4 regions of the Shewanella aegiceratis genome follow, and region 1 is predicted to be linked to each of the others. Evidence: predicted binding sites of a transcription regulator. Region 1 holds the regulator's gene; each other region holds the start of a gene.

Region 1 (5,364 bases):
GTGGTCGGCTCTAACCTGTTTAACATTCTTGCGGTTTTGGCGCTGCCTGCCCTTATCGCCCCAGGCGCGGTAGATGCCGCCGCCAGCAGTCGCGACTTTTACATGGTGATGGCAACCAGCGTTGCCCTGGCCATACTGATTTTATTAACCGGCAAGGCCCGCCAACTACGCCCCTGGCATGGCGGTGTGTTATTAGCGACTTTTATCGCGTACCAAGTCACGCTTTTCCTATCCTAATAACGTTTAGGCCGACAAAATAGAGAGAACAAGATGGTAGATGCAGATCAATTACGTCAATGGGGACGCAAGGTTATCGATACCGAGCGCAATGCGCTGGACAACCTGTATCAATATGTCGACTCGAGTGAATTTGCCAAGGCCTGCCAACTGATCCTCGCCTGCACCGGCAAGGTGATCGTCATGGGCATGGGCAAGTCCGGCCACATAGGCAACAAGATCTCGGCCACCCTGGCCAGCACAGGCACCCCAGCCTTCTTCGTCCATCCCGGCGAGGCCAGCCATGGCGACCTGGGCGTGCTTAGCGAGAACGATATCGTGCTCGCCATCTCCAACTCGGGTGAGGCCAGCGAAATTTTAACCCTGATGCCTGTTATCAAGCGTATGGGATTGCCTGTCATCGCGGTGACGGGCAAACCCGAATCCAACATGGCCAAGCATTCTGTGGTCCATCTGTGTATCGAGGTACCGGAAGAGGCCTGCCCGCTCGGGCTTGCGCCGACTTCGAGCACCACGGCGACGCTCGTCATGGGCGATGCCCTGGCGGTGGCCCTGCTGCAGGCCAGAGGCTTCACCAAAGATGATTTTGCCCTCTCCCACCCCGGCGGTAGCCTGGGACGCAAGCTGCTGCTCAAGGTGAGCGACGTGATGCACAAGGGTGATGACTTGCCTCTGGTGGCCGAAGATATCTGTATCACTGAGGCCCTGTATGAGATCTCCAAGAAGGGGCTGGGCATGACTGGCGTAGTCAACAGCCAGGGCCTGCTGGTCGGCATCTTCACCGACGGCGATCTGCGCCGGGTGATCGACGCCGAGATCAACCTGCGCAAGACCTCCATCTCAGAGGTGATGACCCATGGCTGCGTCACCGTCAGCGAAGGCATCTTAGCCGCCCAGGCCCTCAAGGTGATGGACGAGAAAGAGATCAACGGCCTGATCGTCACCGACGAGCAGCAGAAGCCGATTGGTGCACTCAACATGCTGGACATGGTCAAGGCGGGGGTGATCTAACATGGCACATCAAGGTTTTTATGGCCCGATAACCGACGTAGTCTGGCAGAAGGCTAAACAGATCAAACTGTTAATCTGCGACGTCGACGGCGTCTTCTCCGACGGTCTGGTCTATATGAGCAACTCGGGCGACGAACTCAAGACCTTCCATACCCGCGACGGCTATGGCGTACGCTCGCTACTAACCAGCGATATTCCGGTGGCCATCATCACTGGGCGTAAGTCGCAGATAGTGGAAGATCGCATGACGGCCCTGGGTATCACCCACATCTACCAGGGCGTCGACAACAAGCTCGAGCCTTATCAGGAGCTGCTTAACCACTATAAAGTGACGCCTGAGGAAGTCGCCTATATCGGCGATGACATGGTGGATCTGCCCGTAATGGAGAAGGTGGGCCTGTCTGTGTGCGTGGCCGACGGTCATCCCTTTGTGCGCCAACACGCCGACATGGTTACCCATATCAAGGGCGGCCACGGCGCGCTGCGTGAACTGACGGATCTCATCCTGCTCAGCCAGGATAAGTTTGCCTCAGCCCACGGAATGAGCATATGAACAGAGTCACGCTGGCGATCATCGCCTTCTTCGGCACAGCACTGATCCTCTATTGGCAGGTTCAGTCGAAAAAGGGCAGCGAAGATCTGGCCCTGGATAATGTCGATCGTCCCGACTACATAGTTCGGGATCTCAAGAGCGTGCAATACAATGATGAGGGTGGCATCAACAGCCGGGTATCGGCCAGTCACATGGAGCACTACGCCGAGCGCAACCAGACCTACTTTACCCAGCCCATCTATCTGGTCTACCCCGACAACGGCGATGCCCAGTGGCGCCTGAGATCCACCAAGGGCACATTGGACAAAAATAGCGGACGGGTCACCCTGGAAAATAATGTTATCATTGATGCCATTAGCCCAGAGGAACCGATTCAGACCATAGAGACCACCTATCTGGAGCTGGATCTCAATACTATGATTATGACATCCGACAGAAGCATTCGGATCACAGGGCGTGATTTCCTCATCACGGGGGAAGGCCTATATGCCGATCTCAACGCCCAAAATATAAAACTGACGAGTCAGGTAGAAGGAACATATGAAACTAAATAGCCTTATTCTTGCGGGCCTGCTGCCCCTGGTCAGTATTGGCGCCCATGCCAAGGTAAACGACCTGCTGCAAGAGGTTAAGATCTCTGCCGCCAGCCAGGAAGCCGACATTAAGAACAACCAGATCATCTTCCACGGTCCGGTCGAGGTCACCCAAGGCTCAATCAAGATATTGGCCAGTGAACTACGCGCCTTCAGCAAAGAGAAGAACAGCGGCAAGATACTGATCGCCACCGGCAACCCGGCCACTTACTCTCAGGTGATGGAAGATGGCCGTCCCGCCTCGGCCAGCGCCAAGGAGATACGTTACGAGCTTTCCAGCCGCACCCTGACACTGATCGGCGACGCCACCCTGGAACAGGAAGGCAGCCAGGTCACGGGTTCGCAGATCCGCTACAACATAGAGCAGCAACAGCTGATCGCCGAGAGCACAGGCAAAGACAGAGTGATCACCATCATTCAGCCTGAAAACTATCAGGAACAGATCCAGCCAGAGCAGAAGCCCGAGAAGAAACCAGAACAGGAAAAACAATGACAGACCTGATCTTGAAGGCGGAGAACCTCGCCAAGAGCTATAAGAGTCGTGCCGTTGTCCAAGACGTGAGCCTCACGGTCAAGACCGGGCAGATCGTCGGCCTGCTGGGGCCAAACGGCGCCGGCAAGACCACCACCTTTTACATGGTCGTCGGCCTGGTACAGAGCGACAAGGGCCGCATCTTTATCGACGATGACGACCTGACGCTAGACCCCATGCACCTGCGCGCCCGCAAAGGCATAGGCTACCTGCCCCAGGAAGCCAGCATCTTCCGTAAGCTCTCGGTGCGAGACAACATCATGGCCGTGCTCCAGACCCGCAGCGATCTTAATAACGATGGCCGCGAAGAGGAGCTGGAACACCTGCTGGAAGAGTTTCACATCACCCATATCCGTGACAGCCACGGCATGGCGCTCTCGGGCGGTGAACGTCGCCGGGTGGAGATCGCCAGGGCGCTTGCTGCCAACCCTAAGTTTATTCTTCTCGACGAGCCGTTCGCCGGTGTCGATCCTATCTCGGTCATCGACATCAAGAAGATCATCGAGCAGCTTAAGAATCGCGGCCTGGGGGTGTTGATCACCGACCATAACGTGCGCGAAACATTAGACGTCTGCGAGAAAGCCTATATCGTCAGCCATGGTAATCTGATCGCCGAGGGCACACCCGCCGAAATCTTAGACAACCAGCAAGTACGAGCAGTGTACTTAGGTGAACAATTCAAGCTATAGTTAATCTTATAATGGGGCCACAGAGGAAATACCATGCGTTAATTGTGGCCTTAGGCACTATCCGATATATTTGTCCGGCACATATAGCCAGAGCTTTCTCATTTTATAATTAGAAACAAGGGAATAGCAGTACGATGAAAGCGTCACTTCAGCTCAAAATGGGTCAGCATCTCACCATGACGCCCCAGCTACAACAGGCCATACGTCTGTTGCAGTTGTCGTCATTAGAGTTGCAGCAGGAGATCCAGCAGGCATTAGAATCCAACCCGCTACTGGAGTTGGATGAAGAGCAGGAGAGCGCCAGCATCGAGCTGCAAGACGATAGCGTCAGCGACAGCTTCGACAACAAGTACGACGACAAGATAGAGCTGGATTCGAGCCAGGATAACTCAGGGGTCGAGACCTCAGACGCCCTGACTCAAGACTCAATGCCAGACGAGCTGCCGGTGGATACCACCTGGGATGAGGTCTACACTGCCTCGCCAAACTCAAGCTCGGGCGCCATGCGCGACGACGACATGCCTTTTCAGGGCGAGACCAGCGAAGGTCTGTATGAACACCTGGAATGGCAGAAGAACCTGACCCCTTTTTCCGATAACGACCTGGCCATCGCCACCGCCATCATCGACGCCATCGACGAGCGCGGTTACCTGACCCAGACCTGCGAAGATATTCTCGAGGCCATGGGCGACCCAGAGATCGAACTAGACGAGGTCGAGGCGGTGCTCAAACGGGTACAACACTTCGACCCTATTGGTGTGGCGGCCCGCGACCTCAGCGAATGTCTGACGATTCAGCTAGCCCAATACAGCGACGACACGCCGCACATCGCCAACGCCCGCATGCTGATCAAGGAGCACCTGGATCTCATCGCCGGACGCGACTTCCGTCTGCTGATGCGCAAAACCAAGCTCAAGGAAGATGAGCTGAGGGATGCCATAGCCCTGATCCAGACCCTGAATCCCCGTCCCGGCCTCGCCATCACCGCCAGCCGCGACGAGTACGTGATCCCGGATGTGACCGTCACCAAGAAGAAGGGACGCTGGGTAGTCGAGCTCAACCCAGACAGCATGCCCAAGATCAACGTCAACCAACAGTATGCCGCCATGGCCCGCAGCACTAAGAGTCAGGCGGATGGCCAGTTTATTCGCGGTCACCTGCAGGAAGCCAAATGGTTCCTCAAGAGCCTGGAGAGTCGCAACGAGACCCTGCTCAAGGTGACCAACTGTATCGTCGACTTCCAGCAAGGTTTCTTCGAATTTGGCGAAGAGGCGATGAAGCCCATGGTACTTAACGACATCGCCGAGGCGGTGGAGATGCATGAATCCACCATCTCGCGTGTGACCACGCAAAAATATATGCATACCCCGAGAGGGATCTTCGAGCTTAAATACTTCTTCTCCAGTCACGTCGGTACCGACGATGGCGGAGAGTGCTCTTCAACAGCAATACGTGCCTTCATTAAGAAGCTGGTTGCTGCGGAAAACCAGAAAAAGCCATTGAGCGACAGCAAGATGGCTCAACTCTTGGCCGAACAGGGTATTAAGGTGGCTAGACGCACCATTGCCAAGTATCGCGAGGCAATGCTTATACCGCCCTCGAATCAGCGCAAGAGCTTATAAAACAAACCTGGAAACTGGAGGACTATCTTTATGCAAATAAACCTGACTGGGCACCATATCGAGATCACCCAATCTCTACGAAGCTACATCGAAGAGAAATTCACAAAGCTTGAACGTCATTTCGATC
Region 2 (5,364 bases), 800 kb from region 1:
TAACGCTGCGCTAGAATGTACGCTATCAGAAACAATTGTAAACCGTTTAAATTTTAACCGCAGGCAAATATACAGTTAACTTATTGAACATTAATGATATTCAAATATCCGCAGGCGAAAACAGGGTTGATTTCAGGAGAAAGACTCACATGTTTGTAAGCGATCTCTCACAAGCGACCTAGCAAATTGTGAGTCGCCGCATCCTTCGCTAAGTTTATTCACCGCTGCGCTAGGACAATCATATTCACCGGCTCATTCAATGTTTGTGGGTCAAAGGCTCAATAAGACACTTCCTAGCCGACGCTAAAAAACTAATGATTAACGAGTCTGTTATTAGCTCGACGAGCGCTATTAGATGAAGACTTAATAGCTGAGAAGCTATTAGGTGAAGACTTAGTTAGAGGAGAACTTATTAGCTGAGAACTTATTAGCTGAGAACTTATTAGCTGAGAACTTATTAGCAAAGAACTAATCAGACGATTATCGACTAGGCCCATCATAACCTGGCCATTAGTGACCTGGCCATTAATGACCTTGCTATTAATGACCAGACGCTAAATATTCAGCCTTAATGCCCAGCCTCATAATGTCCAGGCGCTCAATATCCAAATTATTCGCGATTGGCCCTCATCGACGGCCGGTTAGCCACTGGGCCAACATCACCCAGTCGGCAATGAAGCTATATAAGGGGTACTCGAAGGTTGCGGGCCGGTTTCGCTCAAACACGAAATGCCCTATCCAGGCTGCGCCATAACCCAGAACAGGCAGCAGCCAGAGTAGCCAATACTTGGCTAGCACTATGGCCACCACCAGGAGCGCGATCACCGACAGGCTACCCACATAATGCAAGGCGCGGCATCTGGGATCCCTATGTTGCGACAGGTAGAAGGGATAGAAGTCTTTGAAGTTGGTGTAGCGCTTACTCAATCTCAGGGCTCCGGTAGAAAAGCAGCTCGCCCGGCACGCCGCCTATGACAAGGCGCTCGATGGGGGCAAAATCCATGGAGGAAAACAGGTGGGCATGATCATCCTGGGTCACGTAAACCCCAACCCCTTCGAGCTCCGGTTGCTCGTCGCACCAGCTCATCACAGCCTGGATCAAACGTCTACCTAACCCCTTATGCTGCTCTATCGGTGTGACGGCAATGAACTGCAATATGCCACATTGAGTGCTGGGTAGATGCTCTAGAATCGAAGATTCTTTCTTCATCAGCGCCTGGGTCGACTGCCAGCCGGCGCTCAGCAACATCTTCAGGCGCCAATGCCAGTATCTGGCCTCCCCCAATGGCACCTGCTGGGTCACGATACAGGCCAAGCCAATCAGGCGCTCCTCCTCAAACAGGCCGATCAATGCCTGCTCCTCTTGCCACAGGGTGTGCAGTTCCTCGCGAATGGCACCGCGTAGCTTCTGCTCATATTGCGCCTTGTCTCCCTTATGCAGGGCAGCAATAAAGAAGGGGTCGTCATGGTAGGCGTTATAGAGAATCGAGGCGGCGACGCGTAGGTCTTCGGCGGTTAAATAGACAGCTTTATAGGTTTCGTTAACAGGTGGGGTAGCTGTTGTCATCATTGCTGTTATTCCTTGATCCAGATCAACATGGTCCAATGTAACAAGCTTGTAAAAAAGTGCAAACTTTAATCGATTCGAAACTTTATCAATTTATCGCATACTAAATAGAAGCACCTCATCATCAACAAGCGAGGGATAAGATGGACATCACACAACCGGATCTAGCCACCCTATTTGACCAACTCGGCCTGCCGAGTGAACCCGATGCCGTTGAGGCTTTCATCAAGCAGCATTCCATCTCCGCGGAGATCCATATCGCCGAGGCCCCCTTTTGGACCCAGGCCCAGAGGCATTTTTTAGCCGAAGCCTTAGCAGAAGATGCCATGTGGACAGAGGTGATCGATCACCTCGATGCCCAGCTTCGCACTTAGATAGCGAGGCTTAAACATCCTCTTATGACTCGGGTATCTGGGACTAAAGAATAGGCTTAAAAGTTAGGCTTCGAAAAGTCTCACTTGTGAATGGCTTATACAAAAAAGGCAAGCCGAACTGGCTTGCCTTTTTACTAAAGAGTATCCCATTACATGTTGTGGTAAGCCTTCTCACCCCAGCCCACGACGCGATTGTCTGTGATCACGATAGGCGTACATTCATCCTTGGTGGTGGTGCCATCTTCGCGCGTACGCTGGGTACGATAGTAGAGCACGTTGATCGTCTTATCTTGCTTGGTATAGGCCTCGTTAAAATCGGCGGTGCCCATAAGTGTCATCACCTGATCGCGCGTCATCCCCAAGGACAACTTAGACAAATTCACGCGATTCTGCTCCTGCACGCGCTCCCAAGAATTACCCGTGCTCCAGCCCTTGTCGCCTTCACCCACATTCAATACACACCCAGATAGCGCTATACTGGTCGCGCCGAAGACCAATGCTGTTATTAATTTTGTTTTCACTTTCACGTCCTGTTTATCTATTATAACTGGATTCAGGTAAAGCAAAGCTTATGCCAAACAGATATATCTATAATTTTCAACACCTTGAAGCAGGCCCAAGGTTCAAGAGTATGTCTGTCAGGCTAAAAAGTAAGGAATTTCACCAATCATGAGTCCACTCGAACAGGTGCTGGTCGCCGCACGTAAATTGAGTCTGGCGGGTAAGCCTCCCAGCCTGGCATTGATCAAGGCAAATCTGGGCAACTCGCTGCCCATGCCTATCCTGGTTCAAGGATTACAACGCTTTAAATCTATGTCAGCCGATGAGCAGGCGGCGATAGTGGTAACCTCGACCGCGCCAGCAGCAAATGTCCAAAGCGACGACGCTACGCCAACGCTGGCGCAGCTCGCCGAGCAGGTTGCCAGGCTCACAGCCAATCAACAGGCCTTGGTTGAGCGTATCAGCGAACTCGAAGCCAAATTGAACGACAAGGACCCTCGCTGATGCACGTGGTGGAACTCAGATTCGAGTGTTTTGACAACACCACTATTACGGCCGCCGAACGCGCGATTAATGGTCTGATGGAAGCCTACCGGGCCAATGGCCAGGTACTAGGCCGAGAATTTGCCGTGGCCTTCAATGAAGGGGAGTTCAGGGTACGCCTGCTGCTGCCAGAAAAGAGTAGCCTGGCCAAACGATTCAACAGCCCCTGGGTCAATTACGCGCTCGAGGAGCTTACCCAGGCTAAGCTGCTGCATCCAAGGGAAAAATATATCGGCCAGGATATCAACTCTGAAGTCAGCAGCACTGAGACGCCCAGCTGGCAACTGCTCTACACCAGCTATGTACACATGTGCTCGCCGCTACGAAACGGCGATACCCTGCAACCCATTCCCCTGTATCAGATCCCTGCAACCTTCAACGGCGATCACAAACGGGTGATCAAGTGGCAAACCGAATGGCAGGCCTGCGATGAACTGCAGATGGCGGCGGCCACTAAGGCGGAGTTCGCCGCCTTAGATGAATTGAGCCAGTGTGACAGCGACCTGTTTCGCCGAGGCTGGGATCTGCGTGGACGCATCGAATATCTCACCAAGATCCCCACCTACTACTATCTCTACCGCGTGGGCGGCGAGAGCCTGGCCGCCGAGCAGCAAAGGCCCTGTCCTCGCTGCGGTAACACTCACTGGCTATTGGAAACCCCTTTGCTGGATCTTTTCCACTTCAGGTGCGACAACTGCCGCATCGTCTCCAACATCTCCTGGGATCATCTCTAATGGCGGTTCGCGCTCACTCTCTTCTCGCGAGCTAATTATCTTTCAACACGCCGACTATCTCCTTGAGCCTAGGTGCCGCCACATGGTCTTGAGTCGCTGCCAAATCCCGGGATGATCCATCTCGGGCATAGGCACTTCAACCGGCTTTTGCGGCGGACAGACTCGCGGGCGAAGAGAGGCGATAAAATCATCCAGGCTAGCGGCCAATTGCCTATGTGGCTGCTCGCCTGGGATCTCTATCCAGACGCTGCCGGTCTCGTTCTCCACCACCAGCATCTCATCCCCCTCCCCCAGCACACCGATAAACCAGGTCGCAGGCTGTTTCAGCTTCTGCTTCATCATCAGATGGCCGATAAGGTTTTGCTGCAGATATTCAAAATCTTGTTGGTTCCAGGGCTGCAACAACTCACCCTCACCAAAGTCTGAGTCAAACATCAACGGCGCCGCAAAGTAACGCCCGTAGAAGGCCTGTATGCTTGGATGCAGTGTGATTGAGAGGGCATGCTCTATGTTATCAAACAGCCCCCGGCTGTCGCGTTTTACCGCCTGCCACTGCACCGAACGCTCGGGCGAGGCATCGACCTTCTCCTGATCACACTCCAGCACGCAGGGAGAGGCCTCCCCTAGCGGGAAATAACGGGGCGATTCCCCCAGTCTATCGCTATAGGCTTGATGATAAAGCGTAAAAAATTGATCCAGTGCAGGCAAAGAAGACACTTAGCAGTTACCCGAATTTTAAGTATAATGTGCGCCTATTTTGACATGGAAAAACGATTGATGACACAGGTTCATGACCCTTATCGCGACGCCCCCGCGTTGTCCAAACTGACCTTAGGTAAATCGACCGGCTATCAGGCCCAATACGATGCCTCCCTGCTACAAGGCGTACCACGCCAGCTCAATCGGGATGCCATCGCCTTAGGCGATACCCTGCCCTTCCATGGCGCCGACATCTGGACCGGCTATGAACTCTCCTGGTTAAACGCCAAAGGCAAGCCCATGGTGGCCATCGCCGAGTTTATCCTCGACTTCAACAGCGACAATCTGATCGAGTCCAAGTCTTTCAAGCTCTATCTCAACAGCTTCAACCAGACCCGTTTCGACTCCATCGAGCAGGTTCAGCAGACCCTGGCTAAGGATCTGTCGGCCTGCGCAGGCGGTGAGGTAGTGGTCAAGATCATCGAGCCAAAGCAGTTCGCCCATCAGCGCGTCGTGGAACTGCCTGGCACCTGTATCGACGATCTGGATATTGAGATCGACAACTACGAATTTTCGAGCGACTACCTTATCGACAGCACAGACGACAAGAGCGTGGTGGCCGAGACACTCACCTCTAACCTGTTGAAGTCTAACTGCCTGATCACCTCTCAGCCCGATTGGGGCAGCGTGATGATCCGCTACCAGGGCCCAAAGATAGATCGCGAGAAATTGCTGCGGTATCTGATCTCCTTCAGGCAGCACAATGAGTTTCACGAGCAGTGTGTCGAGCGTATCTTCGTCGACCTCAAGCGCCTGTGTCATTGCGCCAAGCTGACCGTCTACGCACGCTACACCCGCCGCGGCGGCCTAGATATCAACCCCTATCGCAGCGACTTCGAAAATCCACCCGAAAACCATCGACTGGCACGCCAGTAACCTGGTGGAT
Region 3 (5,364 bases), 1.9 Mb from region 1:
GGCGCTTAGGGTCGGCACATCCTGCACTTCTAGCGTGATGGAGCCGGGAGATTCGAGAAACAGTACCTTGGTATTGGGGCGGATAAGCGCCTCTATGCCATCACCTATGAGGGGATCATAGTAAGTGGTCTCTATGCCGAAGCCCTTGAGCAGCTTGTCGCACAGATCCCGGGTCGGTTCATAGGCGGTATCGACCATGAGGAGATGATCGCCCGCCTTGAGGAAGGAGAGCAGGGCGCCTGAGATGGCCGCCGAACCCGAAGGGTACAGGGCTGTGCCTACGCCGCCTTCGAGTTCGGCGATGGCCGCCTGGAAGGAAAAGTGGGTTGGGGTGCCGCGGCGACCATAGAACATCTCGCCGTTGGCGCGGTTCTTGGTGGCATGACGCATATCCTCTATGGTGTCGAACACCACGGTGGAGGCGCGAAATACCGGCGGGTTGATCACCCCCTTGCTCCACTTCTTGTCGCGGCCGACGCTGACTATCTTGGTCTCTCTTTTCATCCCATACTCTCGTGTTGGCAACTCAATGCAGCCATCTTAACATCTATACGGCTAAATGAAAGTGAGATTTATTGGAGTGGTTTTCCTTTTAGCGTGGAGGCTATTGCGCCTCCAGCGGCAGACGGATATGGATAACCACGCCGGTGGCCTGACCATCCTGCATCAGGTTTTCGGCGCGTATGCTGCCCTTGTGAAAATCGGTAATTAAGCGGGCGATATAGAGCCCCAGCCCCAAGTGAGGCTTATCCTGCGCCTTCTGGGCGCGCACAGACACCATGGATTCGAAGATCTGCTCGCCCATGTTGGCGGGCAATGATGGCCCCAGGTTACTCACGCTCAGCAGTGCCTGACGCCCCTTGGCCTTGAGCGACACCTTAATCGGCGTATCACTCTGGCTGAACTCGATGGCGTTGGCGATCAGCTTGTCCATCAGCTGGGCGATATACTCAGGCACCCCGCGCATGGTCATGGGCTCCTTATCTATCTCTAGCTCAAATACCTGATTGGCATAGGTCATCTGATAGCCCTGCATACAACCTGAGATCACCTTGGAGAGGGGGAAGTTGTCCACCTCGGCGTCGGTTAGCGCCTCTTCGAGACGGGTGGCCTCGCTCATGTTGTTGAGGATCATGTTAAGGCGGCTCACCCCTTCGTGGGCGCGGTCCACATACTTCTGATGTTGCGGCGGCAGATCCTGGCTGTTGAGGTGCTCGAGGGACGAGCGCACCACGGCAACCGGGGTGCGCAGCTCATGGCCAAGGCGCGACGACATGTTCTCCAGATAGTGGGTATATTGGCTCAGTCGGCCGACTATGCTGGCGAAACTGCGACTGAGATCGCCTATCTCGTCACGCACCTTAGAGCCGACTATCGCCTTTCTGATCCGCCCCTGGCTGTCGATCGCCTGCTCGGCATCGTCCCTTAGCTTACGGATGCGGCTGGAGATGCTGGAGGCGAAGAAGAAGAGCGCTAGTGTGCCCATGCTCATCACGGTCAGGATCACGTTAAACAGCTTCTCCAGCGCCTTGTTGCGCAGGGTGCGGATGCCGTGGGTGGTCTCCTCGGCGATCACTACGCCCATCACGGTATCGTCGATCCAGATGGGGCTGGCGGCGGCGAGGATCACCGCCTTGCCATCTGGGCTGAGGCGCCAGGTGGAGCCAAACTGACCGGCCAGGGCCTTGCGGATATGGCTGCCCTCCAGCACGGTAGAGTCTTTTAGCGAGTCGACGAAATGCTTAGGCGGCGTGGTCAGAATGCGATAGTAGAGCGGGTGCAGGAACTGCTGCTTGAAGCGGCCCCAGAAGGTGTCTGGTGTCTGCTCGGTTGCCGTCTGCGCCCACACATTGGTGCTGCTGTAGATGTCGCCGGATTTCGCCAGTACCCGGCCGTGGCGATCAACCACCCAGATCCGCGAGCTGTTGTGGCTCATCCCCTTGATGATGCTCTCGATCTCCGGCGAAGGCACCAGTACCGTCCCCAGCTTGGTAACATCATCCGTAGCCGAGGTGCCGACGATCGCCTCGACGTTACGTTCCTTTCTGTCGTTAACATCGACGATGGCAAAGCCCAGCTTGCTGCCCACCATCTCAAGCGGCATCCTCAGCTCGATGTTGTAGCCTTTATCTGTCTTCAGCCACTTGCCCTGAATGCGTACCTCAGGGTTGACGGGCTGGGACTTGCGGGGATCGGCGGGCAGCTCGAAGGCGCTGATCCAGCCGTCACGTATGGTGGCGACGATGTAACGGCGAAACTGGCCGTCGGGCGCCAGGGTGGCGATGGCCAGATGATCGTTGTTGTCGATGCGCAGGCTGTTGGTGCCGCGGTAGATCACCTTAGGATCTGTCACCTCGAAATAGCCATAGAGGTAGCCGGCATACTTGCCCACCATATGGGTGAAACTGACGTTGAGGGGGTTGCCGTCATCGGCTTTAAACAGCTGGTGATCGGCGCCATAGGTCACCGCGCGGTGGCGGTTAGAGGCCCATTCGCCCAGCTTGCCATCCAGATGGATAGGGCCGGTTAGGGGATAGGCGTAAAGATCCCGCCCCTTCTTCACCTGTGACAGAAAGCTTGCCTGCTTGTCGAACAGTTTGGGTCGTTCATGCAGGGCTGTGGTTAGGGCTTGAGTGGTGCCTTCAAGAGTCTTTTCCTGGCCGTGGCGCAGGTATTTTTCCATCTCCCACACATATTGATAACCCAGCCAGGGCAGGCAGAGCAGGAACAGGGAGAGTACGGCGACCTTAGTGCGTAGGCCGATGGGCAGATTAAACATGCTTAGTCTTGGGTATCCCAGCGATAGCCCATGCCGTAGACGGTGTCGATGCAATCGAATTCTGGGTCCTGGCTGATAAATTTCTTACGGATCCGCTTCACGTGGGAAGTGATGGTGCTGTCATCCACATAGATCTTGGCGTCCTGCATCAGTGCCTGACGGCTACGCACATGGCCTGGGCGTTTGGCCAGGGCGTGCACCATCCAAAATTCGGTTACCGTCAGCTCGATTGGCTGCTGCTTCCAGTAGACCTGGATGCGGTTGACATCTATGGTCAGGTTGCCGTGCTCTATCATGCCATCTTGTGGATTAGCGCCATTTTGGATGTCCGAGCGCCTAAATAGCGCGGCGAGGCGGGCGATCAGATGGGGGAAGCTGACATCTTTGCTCAGATAGTCGTCGGCGCCCAGTCTCAGGCCGCAGACGGTGTCGAAGTCACTGTCTCTGGCGGTCAAAAAGATGATAGGCAGGGTGTTCGACATGGCCCTGAGTGACTGGCACAGGGTAAAGCCGCCATCTATCTCATCTTCCAGGCCGATGTCGATGATTGCTAAGTCAGGCAGACGCGTGTTGAAGGCCTCCATGGCGCTGGGGCGGTTGGCGTACGCCTGCACAAAGTAGCCTTGCTGCTGCAGCACCTCTTTGTAGTTTTCGCGGATAGCCGCCTCATCTTCCACTATTGCAATACGCTTCATGATCCATCCATTACAGCTTAGGGTTTCTGGAGTGTGACTATACAGCAAAATACCCGGGAGAAAAGTGGCCCGGGGTAAAAGCCATTTTCTTGCCACATTTGGTCTGCGCATCGTCATTTTTGCACCCCGGACTTGCCATTTCACTCAGGTTTAATGACCTCATCGACAGGAACCACAGGGTTCTTATTCACCAATCCATGTCAACTTGAGGATTTTCCCATGAAGAAGCAGATCATTGCCGCATTAATCAGTGTTTCGTTATTTGGCAGCTCAATGGCTTTCGCTGCCCCCGCAACTCAAGCGACTCAAAGTACAAACAATAGCTCGGCTGATGAAGAGGCGCTTATCGGTGTTGGCTCTGGCATAGTGCTGGGTGCCGTGGTTGCCGGCCCTGTGGGGGCTATTATCGGCGCCTTCACCGGCGGCATGATAGGCCAGACTGTGGCCAACGACAGCGAGATCAAACAGCAGCAGGCCACGTTAGCCGAGCAGGAGAGCCGTATGATGGCGCTCAAGCAGCAAAATGAGGCGCTGCTGACGGTGCAGCAGGAGTATCAAGAGGCCAAGGTGGAACTGGCACAGCTTAGACAGCATCAGGGCACCCGTTTGGAAGAGCTGGCCCTGGGGCTAAACGTCCAGTTTAAAACGGGCTCATCTACCGTCGAGCCGCACTTTCAGAGCCAGCTCAACGAGGTGGCCGATGCCATGGCGATCTCGCCGCAGCTGAAATTAGATCTTACCGGCTACGCCGATCGCCGCGGTGACAGCAGCTACAACCAGGCGTTGTCAGAGCAGCGCGTCGCCGAGGTGAGAAGCTACCTAGTCTCCAGAGGCGTGGATGAGGCCCGTCTGGATGCCAAGGCCTATGGCGCCAGCGCGCCGGTGAAGGATGAACAGAGCTTCGAAAATGACTTCTTCGATCGCCGCGTCACCATCAAGTTGCTGCCTGGCGATACCGCCCTGGCATCTAACTAGATCCCGCACCATGAAGCAACGCGTAAAAGGAGAAGTAAGATGTTGCCACGCCCGCGTCTCAGGATGAACCAGACCGACCTTTGCCCCCCGAGGGGGGCGCTTTTTTCTTGCCAGCGTCTGGTGCTCGCCGCCTTGGTGTTTAGCGTCAGCGCGATTGGCTCGACGACGCCGGCCTTCGCGCGCATGGGGCAACCGGCCGGCGTCAATGTGACGGCTGCCAAATATGGTGAGCAGCTGCACCATTTCGATCTGCCCGCCGCCGATGAGCCCATTTTAGGTCAGGGTGTGCTCGAATATCGCTTAGATGGCGTTCAGCTAACGAGCGAGTTGCCCGCCACGGCCCTTGCCGTGGATACCCAGGTGCAGATGAACATCTCAGGTTGGATCAATCGGGTGTCGGTCAAGCAGGTGTTTGTGAATGACAGTGAGCATTGGCTCAATGGCCGCTATCAATTTCCGCTGCCTCACGATGCCGCGGTCGACAGCCTCAAGCTACATATCGGCCAGCGGGTAATAATCGGTGAGATCCAGCCCAAGGCAGTGGCGAGGCAAACCTTTGAACAGGCCAAGGCCAGCGGCAAGAAGGCCAGCCTGGTGAGTCAGCAAAGACCCAACATCTTCACCTCAGAGGTGGCGAACCTGGGGCCCGGCGAGGCCTTGGTGGTGGAGATCGCCTATCAGCAGCAGGTGCGTTATCAAGATGGCGAGTTCAGTCTGCGTTTTCCTACGGCAATCACCCCGAGATATTTTCCAAAGGGGCACGCTCCAGACTTAGAACAAGCATCAGTTAACGATGCTCAAGGACTTAACGCCCTGAATGAGGGCGCACAGCCCAATGAGCAGAAGCTCTATCTGGATGTGGTACTGGATGCTGGCATGGCCATCAGCCGACTGGAGACCCCCTATCATCAGATG
Region 4 (5,364 bases), 1.9 Mb from region 1:
TCGAGCGGCCAATACCCGGCAGGGCGAGCACCTGCTCGAACTGGGTTGGGAATACACCATCATAGTCGCTGGCGATCAGCTGGGCACTCTTATGTAGGTTACGCGCCCTGGCGTAATAGCCTAGGCCGGTCCAGTGGTGCAGCACCTCATCCTGATCGGCATTTGCCAAGTCCAAGATAGTGGGGAAACGCGCCATGAAGGCTTCGAAGTAAGGGATAACGGTGGCAACCTGGGTTTGCTGCAACATGATCTCGGACACCCATACCTTATAAGGGGTCTTATCTTGTTGCCAGGGAAGATGCTTGCGTCCGTGTTTGTCGTACCAGGTGACGATGCGCTGGTGAAATTGCTCTGTTTTCATGGCGCTCAGTCTATAGAGGGGCAAGGTTTTTCTCAACCAAAATGGCATCTCAAGGGCGCCATGGCTCGCACGCCGTGGGATAATTGGTATACTTTGGCAACATAGGGCTTGCCTTAGCGCAGTAACTTTGGATAATGCCCTTCTTTTTATAATTTTCCAATCATATAAGTGTCAGGATCCCGTGGGATCATATGAGTTTGTGAGTCGAGCCTTGAGTCGCTTGACGCTGACTTTTTCTCGGCGCTATATGGCCAACCAATGGCAGATCTGAGGCTGAAAAATAATGAGCGAAGTGACCACCGCAGAGTTTAACGAAGAGGGTAAATACCTTCGCAAAGTGAGAAGCTTTGTTTTACGTGAAGGACGTTTGACCAAGGGCCAGGCGCAGGCGATGGAGCAGCAATGGCCTGTGATGGGATTGGACTACTCGCCCGAGCCTCTGGATCTGGTCAAGGTGTTTGGCCGGCAGGCCGATACCGTGCTGGAAATTGGGTTCGGCATGGGCGCCTCGCTGGTTGAGATGGCAAAGGCGGCACCCGAGCTTAACTTTATCGGTATCGAAGTTCACAAGCCTGGCGTGGGTGCCTGTCTTGCTGATGCGGCTGAGGCCGGCGTCACTAACCTGCGCGTGTTCCACCACGACGCCATCGAGGTATTGGAAAACAGCATCCAAAGCGGCAGCCTGGCGAGAGTACAGCTATTCTTCCCAGATCCTTGGCACAAGAAGCGTCATCACAAGCGCCGTATCGTTCAGCCGGAGTTTGCCGAGCTTATCCGTCGCTGCCTGAAGATAGGTGGTGTGTTTCACTTGGCGACCGATTGGGAAAACTACAGCGAGCACATGTTAGAGGTAATGAGTGCGGCGCCTGGCTATAAGAACCAGGCGCAGGATGGCGACTTTGTGCCCCGTCCCGATCACCGTCCGCTGACCAAGTTTGAGGCCAGGGGCCATCGTCTGGGACATGGCGTCTGGGATCTGATGTTCGAGCGTACCGAGTAAGCTTAATTTCTATTAAAAGAGGGAATACACATGGCAACACGTAGTCGTCGTTTACGTAAAAAATTACGCATTGATGAGTTTCAAGAGTTCGGCTTCGATGTGAATTGGACCTTCGATGATTCGGTAAGCGAAGAGCAGATCGATGCTATCGTCGATCAGTTTATCGACCAGGTGATCGAAGAGAGAAAGCTGGGTTTCCACGGTGGCGGCCATAAAGAGTGGGAAGGCATCATCGCCACTCAAACTATCGGCAAGTGCACCGAAGAAGACAGGCAGGCCGTGAGTGACTTCTGGAAGAGTCAGCCAGCTAAAGATGTCGTGGTCAGCGAGCTGTACGACATCTGGTGGAACTAATGCCACAGAAGGACCTGCTCGAGACTATTATCGAGCAGGTGCGTCCTCTGCTGGGAAAGGGCAAGGTCGCCGACTATATTCCCGCCCTGGCCGAGGTGGATCCTACCAAGCTTGGGATCGCCGTGACCACAATCGATGGTCAAACCATAGGGGCTGGAGACTATCTCGAGCCCTTTTCGATCCAGAGTATCTCTAAGGTCTTTAGCCTCACGGTCGCTTTGACCCTGTACGAGGAGGCTGAGATCTGGTCTCGCGTCGGCAAGGAGCCCTCGGGGCAGTCCTTTAACTCCCTGGTGCAGATAGAGCTTGAGCGCGGAGTGCCGAGAAATCCCTTTATCAACGCCGGCGCCCTGATCATCGCCGATCTGCTGCAGAGCCGTCTCGGCGCGCCTAAGCATCGTATGCTCGAGGTGGTCAGAAAGCTCAGCGCCAACCCCCATGTGATTTATGATAAGCGTGTCGCGGCCTCTGAATATGAGCACAGCGCCCGCAACGCGGCCATCGCTTACCTGATGAAGTCCTTCGGCAACTTTAATAACGATGTCGATAGGGTGCTGAGAAACTACTTTCACTATTGTGCTCTGAAGATGAGCTGCGCCGATCTATCCAAAGCCATGCTCTATCTGGCCAACCGAGGCCAAAGCCTCTCGGCAGAGCAGGTGGTTTCGCCCATACAGACACGTAAGCTTAACGCGTTGCTGGCGACATCTGGTCTGTACGACGGTGCGGGGGAGTTTGCCTATCGGGTCGGCATGCCGGGTAAGAGCGGCGTGGGTGGCGGCATCATCGCCGTGATCCCGGGCGATATGAGCATCTGCGTCTGGTCGCCCGAGCTGGATAAGAACGGTAACTCTCTAGCGGGCACCGCCGCACTCGAGAAGCTTTCCCAAGCCCTGGGCCGTTCTATCTTCTAAAAGAGCGCCTGATTAGGCGCTCTTTCATTTTACTCTTTGCTCTGTCTTAATCTTTCTCTGCATTTTACTTTTTATCTCTTAGCTGTATTCGCCTCGATGGTGAAATTTACTAAAAACTGGTTGAAGGCTTTACTTTTATTAGCCCATAGCCGACTTATAGCCTTGGACTACATCGTAATTTTTAGCTAATTCATTGATTATATTTAATTAGTGAAAATTGGCACGATACCTGTATTGTTAGTCATCAACGACACATGGTGCACCTTAAGCTTCTCATCATGTGATTTTCGATGACTTAAGGAATAAGAATATGAAGAAATTGACCGCATCTCTTGGACTGACAGCTTTCGTACTTGCCACCACCAGCGCCGCCTGGGCCGGTGAAGATAAGGACAACCACATCTCCTTTGGACGGGATGACAAACAGTGCGAGGTGAGCCTCAATTACGACGTTTCAGTCGAGCCGAGCAAGTTGGTGGTCAGTGAGGCGAAGAAAGAAGTGTATCGCATCGAGCTTGGGCGTCTCTATGTTAACGGTGACAAGGTTGAGCTAAACGACAAACAGCAGGCGCTGGTTAATCAATATGCCGGCGAGGTATCTAAGCAGCTTCCCGAGGTGATCGACGTGGTGCATGATGCCGTCGATATCGCGTCTACCGCCGTGAGCATGGCGCTCACGCCGCTGCTGGGCGATGCCGCCGGTGCCAAGATTGATGAGATGATGGACGGCCTGTCGAAGCGTATCGACACTGTTGCCTACCAAAATGGCGACAAGTTCTACCTGGGCGCCACCGAATCTTCTATCGAAGACACCTTCGGTAAAGAGTTCGAGCAAGAGATGGAGCAGCTGGTGCAGAGTTCTATCGGTAGCATGATGATGACCCTGGGCAGCGAGATGATGAAGGGCGACGGTGAGAGCTTCCAAGAGAAGATGAACGCCTTCTCAGCCAAGATGGACAAGGTGGGCGACGATATCGAAGCCCAGATTGAACAGCAGGCCACAGATCTCGAGGCGCGCGCCGACAAGCTGTGTGACAACTTCCAGCAGCTGGTGGCCCTAGAGTCCCAGATGCGCAGTGAAGTACCGGCCCTACGTGACTACCCACTGGTGAGCGCTAAGCAACAAACCCTGCGGGAATAGCCCGCAAACGATTTCCTCTGGCATAGCAAGATCCACATTTCCCTGCACTTACCTTGGGTGCAGGGCTTTTTTTATTCTGGACCTGCCATTGTTATGACTTTTCCTCCACTCCTAACTGGGTGTATAGTGGCTAGAAAATAGGTATTAGAATCAAAGAGCAAATCTTTGGTATACTTGTAAAAAATAATAACAATGCTGGCGAAATTTCGATAACGAAATGGCTAACAGTCTGACTCTACTCTTAAAATAATCTGCATAGTCAAAGGGATAACTTCGCACTTAGGAGGTATCTCTATGATTTATAATTGGTATTTATAGGGTCGCAAACACCTTAAGGCTATTTAAATGTTAGAACTTTTAGAACCTATTGCAATTTTTACTCATGTTGCTCGCGCCGGGAGCTTTAGCTCTGCCGCGCGAAAATTGGGGATTTCTAAATCAAAGGTCAGTACTCAGGTTGCCGACCTTGAGCATAAATTAGGTGTTCAGCTGATACAGCGTACCACTCGTAGCTTGAGTCTAACCGAGGCGGGACAGCTGCTTTATGCCCAGGGTGAAGAGTTGCTTCGCGATGCCGATCAGGCAGTCGCCAGCGTACACAATCTCAACGATGCCACGCGCGGTGTACTCAAGGTGGGGATCTCCCAATCCTTCGGTACCATGCACATCATTCCTGCCTTGCCTGATTTTATGGCCAGACACCCTGAGCTGGAGCTACAGGTTAGCCTGTTGGATCATAAAGTCGATGTGGTCAGTGAGGGCTTAGATCTCCTGTTGACCATGTCTGAGCAGCTGCCGCTTGGCATGGTGGCCAGACCCCTGATGAAGTGTCAGTTCCTGCTGGCGGCATCTCCCGAGTATGTGGCCAAGCACGGTTATCCTGAGCGTCCAGAGCAGCTGGTGGATCATAACTGCCTCGTGTATCACGGCGAGTGGCATGAGCACAGTGTGTGGCAGTTTAAGAAGGGTGATGACTATTGTGAGATTGGCGTATCGGGTAACTTCAGGGTCGACAACGCGCCTGCGCTTAAGTCTGCAGCCGTGAGCGGCCTGGGTGTGGTGTATCTTGCCAGTTACCTGCTTGAGAATGAGATAGAGAAGGGCACCCTGGTTCCCTTATTGCCAGAATGGCAGTTGACTCACCATCTGCCATTGCAGGCTGTTTACCCAAGACGTAAACACCTAGCACCTAAGGTGAGCGCCTTTATCGACTTCATTAAGGATCATATCGGTTCACCACCATATTGGGATGAGCCATACGCCGCCCTGTATGCCCAGCGTAAATAGCAGGATGTGGCTGAAAAAACAGCATTTTATCCATGTTGATGCTAAGGTCTTTACGATTTTCAGTTATCAATAACTTAAAAACATTGTTCTGATAACAAGACGATAACCCCCGGTATTTTTGATGTCGGGGGTTATCTTTTTATAATCATATAGTTGCACTGGTATTACCTCTCTGTTTTGCGATGGCTTATTTAGCTTGAGCTAAAGCTTGAGAGGAATTCACGTTGCAGTCTGTTCTTAATTTAATACAATGGTGGCAGTTGATATCGGGATGACCTGAATCAGTTAGCCGAGCCAGAGAATGACC

What was found. Region 1 encodes sigma-54, which starts transcription at its own class of promoters, with help from an activator protein. Its sites were predicted from a motif close to GTTGGCACGNNNNTNGNNT; they were not measured.
Region 2: the regulator sigma-54 is predicted to act here: its motif matches at 2,502-2,520, upstream of K0H80_RS13535 (DUF3192 domain-containing protein).
Region 3: the regulator sigma-54 is predicted to act here: its motif matches at 3,553-3,571, upstream of pdsR (proteobacterial dedicated sortase system response regulator).
Region 4: the regulator sigma-54 is predicted to act here: its motif matches at 2,846-2,864, upstream of K0H80_RS05625 (YggN family protein).

The regions. Positions count from the first base shown of each region.
Region 1 covers NZ_CP080416.1:3,883,154-3,888,517, forward strand. The annotation lists gene K0H80_RS16850 (calcium/sodium antiporter) at 1-237, shown strand, start outside; gene K0H80_RS16855 (KpsF/GutQ family sugar-phosphate isomerase) at 271-1,248, shown strand; gene kdsC (3-deoxy-manno-octulosonate-8-phosphatase KdsC) at 1,250-1,801, shown strand; gene lptC (LPS export ABC transporter periplasmic protein LptC) at 1,798-2,355, shown strand; gene lptA (lipopolysaccharide transport periplasmic protein LptA) at 2,342-2,887, shown strand; gene lptB (LPS export ABC transporter ATP-binding protein) at 2,884-3,615, shown strand; gene K0H80_RS16880 (RNA polymerase factor sigma-54) at 3,750-5,237, shown strand; gene hpf (ribosome hibernation promoting factor) at 5,268-5,364, shown strand, end outside.
Region 2 covers NZ_CP080416.1:3,079,050-3,084,413, forward strand. The annotation lists gene K0H80_RS13520 (Mpo1-like protein) at 628-927, opposite strand; gene K0H80_RS13525 (GNAT family N-acetyltransferase) at 920-1,570, opposite strand; gene K0H80_RS13530 (DUF2789 domain-containing protein) at 1,711-1,941, shown strand; gene K0H80_RS13535 (DUF3192 domain-containing protein) at 2,091-2,462, opposite strand; gene K0H80_RS13540 (hypothetical protein) at 2,611-2,946, shown strand; gene K0H80_RS13545 (Zn-ribbon-containing protein) at 2,946-3,719, shown strand; gene syd (SecY-interacting protein) at 3,774-4,436, opposite strand; gene queF (NADPH-dependent 7-cyano-7-deazaguanine reductase QueF) at 4,497-5,354, shown strand.
Region 3 covers NZ_CP080416.1:2,011,341-2,016,704, forward strand. The annotation lists gene K0H80_RS09065 (cystathionine beta-lyase) at 1-504, opposite strand, end outside; gene pdsS (proteobacterial dedicated sortase system histidine kinase) at 605-2,779, opposite strand; gene pdsR (proteobacterial dedicated sortase system response regulator) at 2,782-3,474, opposite strand; gene pdsO (sortase-associated OmpA-like protein PdsO) at 3,694-4,449, shown strand; gene K0H80_RS09085 (marine proteobacterial sortase target protein) at 4,489-5,364, shown strand, end outside.
Region 4 covers NZ_CP080416.1:1,264,823-1,270,186, forward strand. The annotation lists gene mutY (A/G-specific adenine glycosylase) at 1-361, opposite strand, end outside; gene trmB (tRNA (guanosine(46)-N7)-methyltransferase TrmB) at 645-1,361, shown strand; gene K0H80_RS05615 (YggL family protein) at 1,392-1,715, shown strand; gene glsB (glutaminase B) at 1,715-2,629, shown strand; gene K0H80_RS05625 (YggN family protein) at 2,940-3,770, shown strand; gene K0H80_RS05630 (LysR family transcriptional regulator) at 4,116-5,057, shown strand.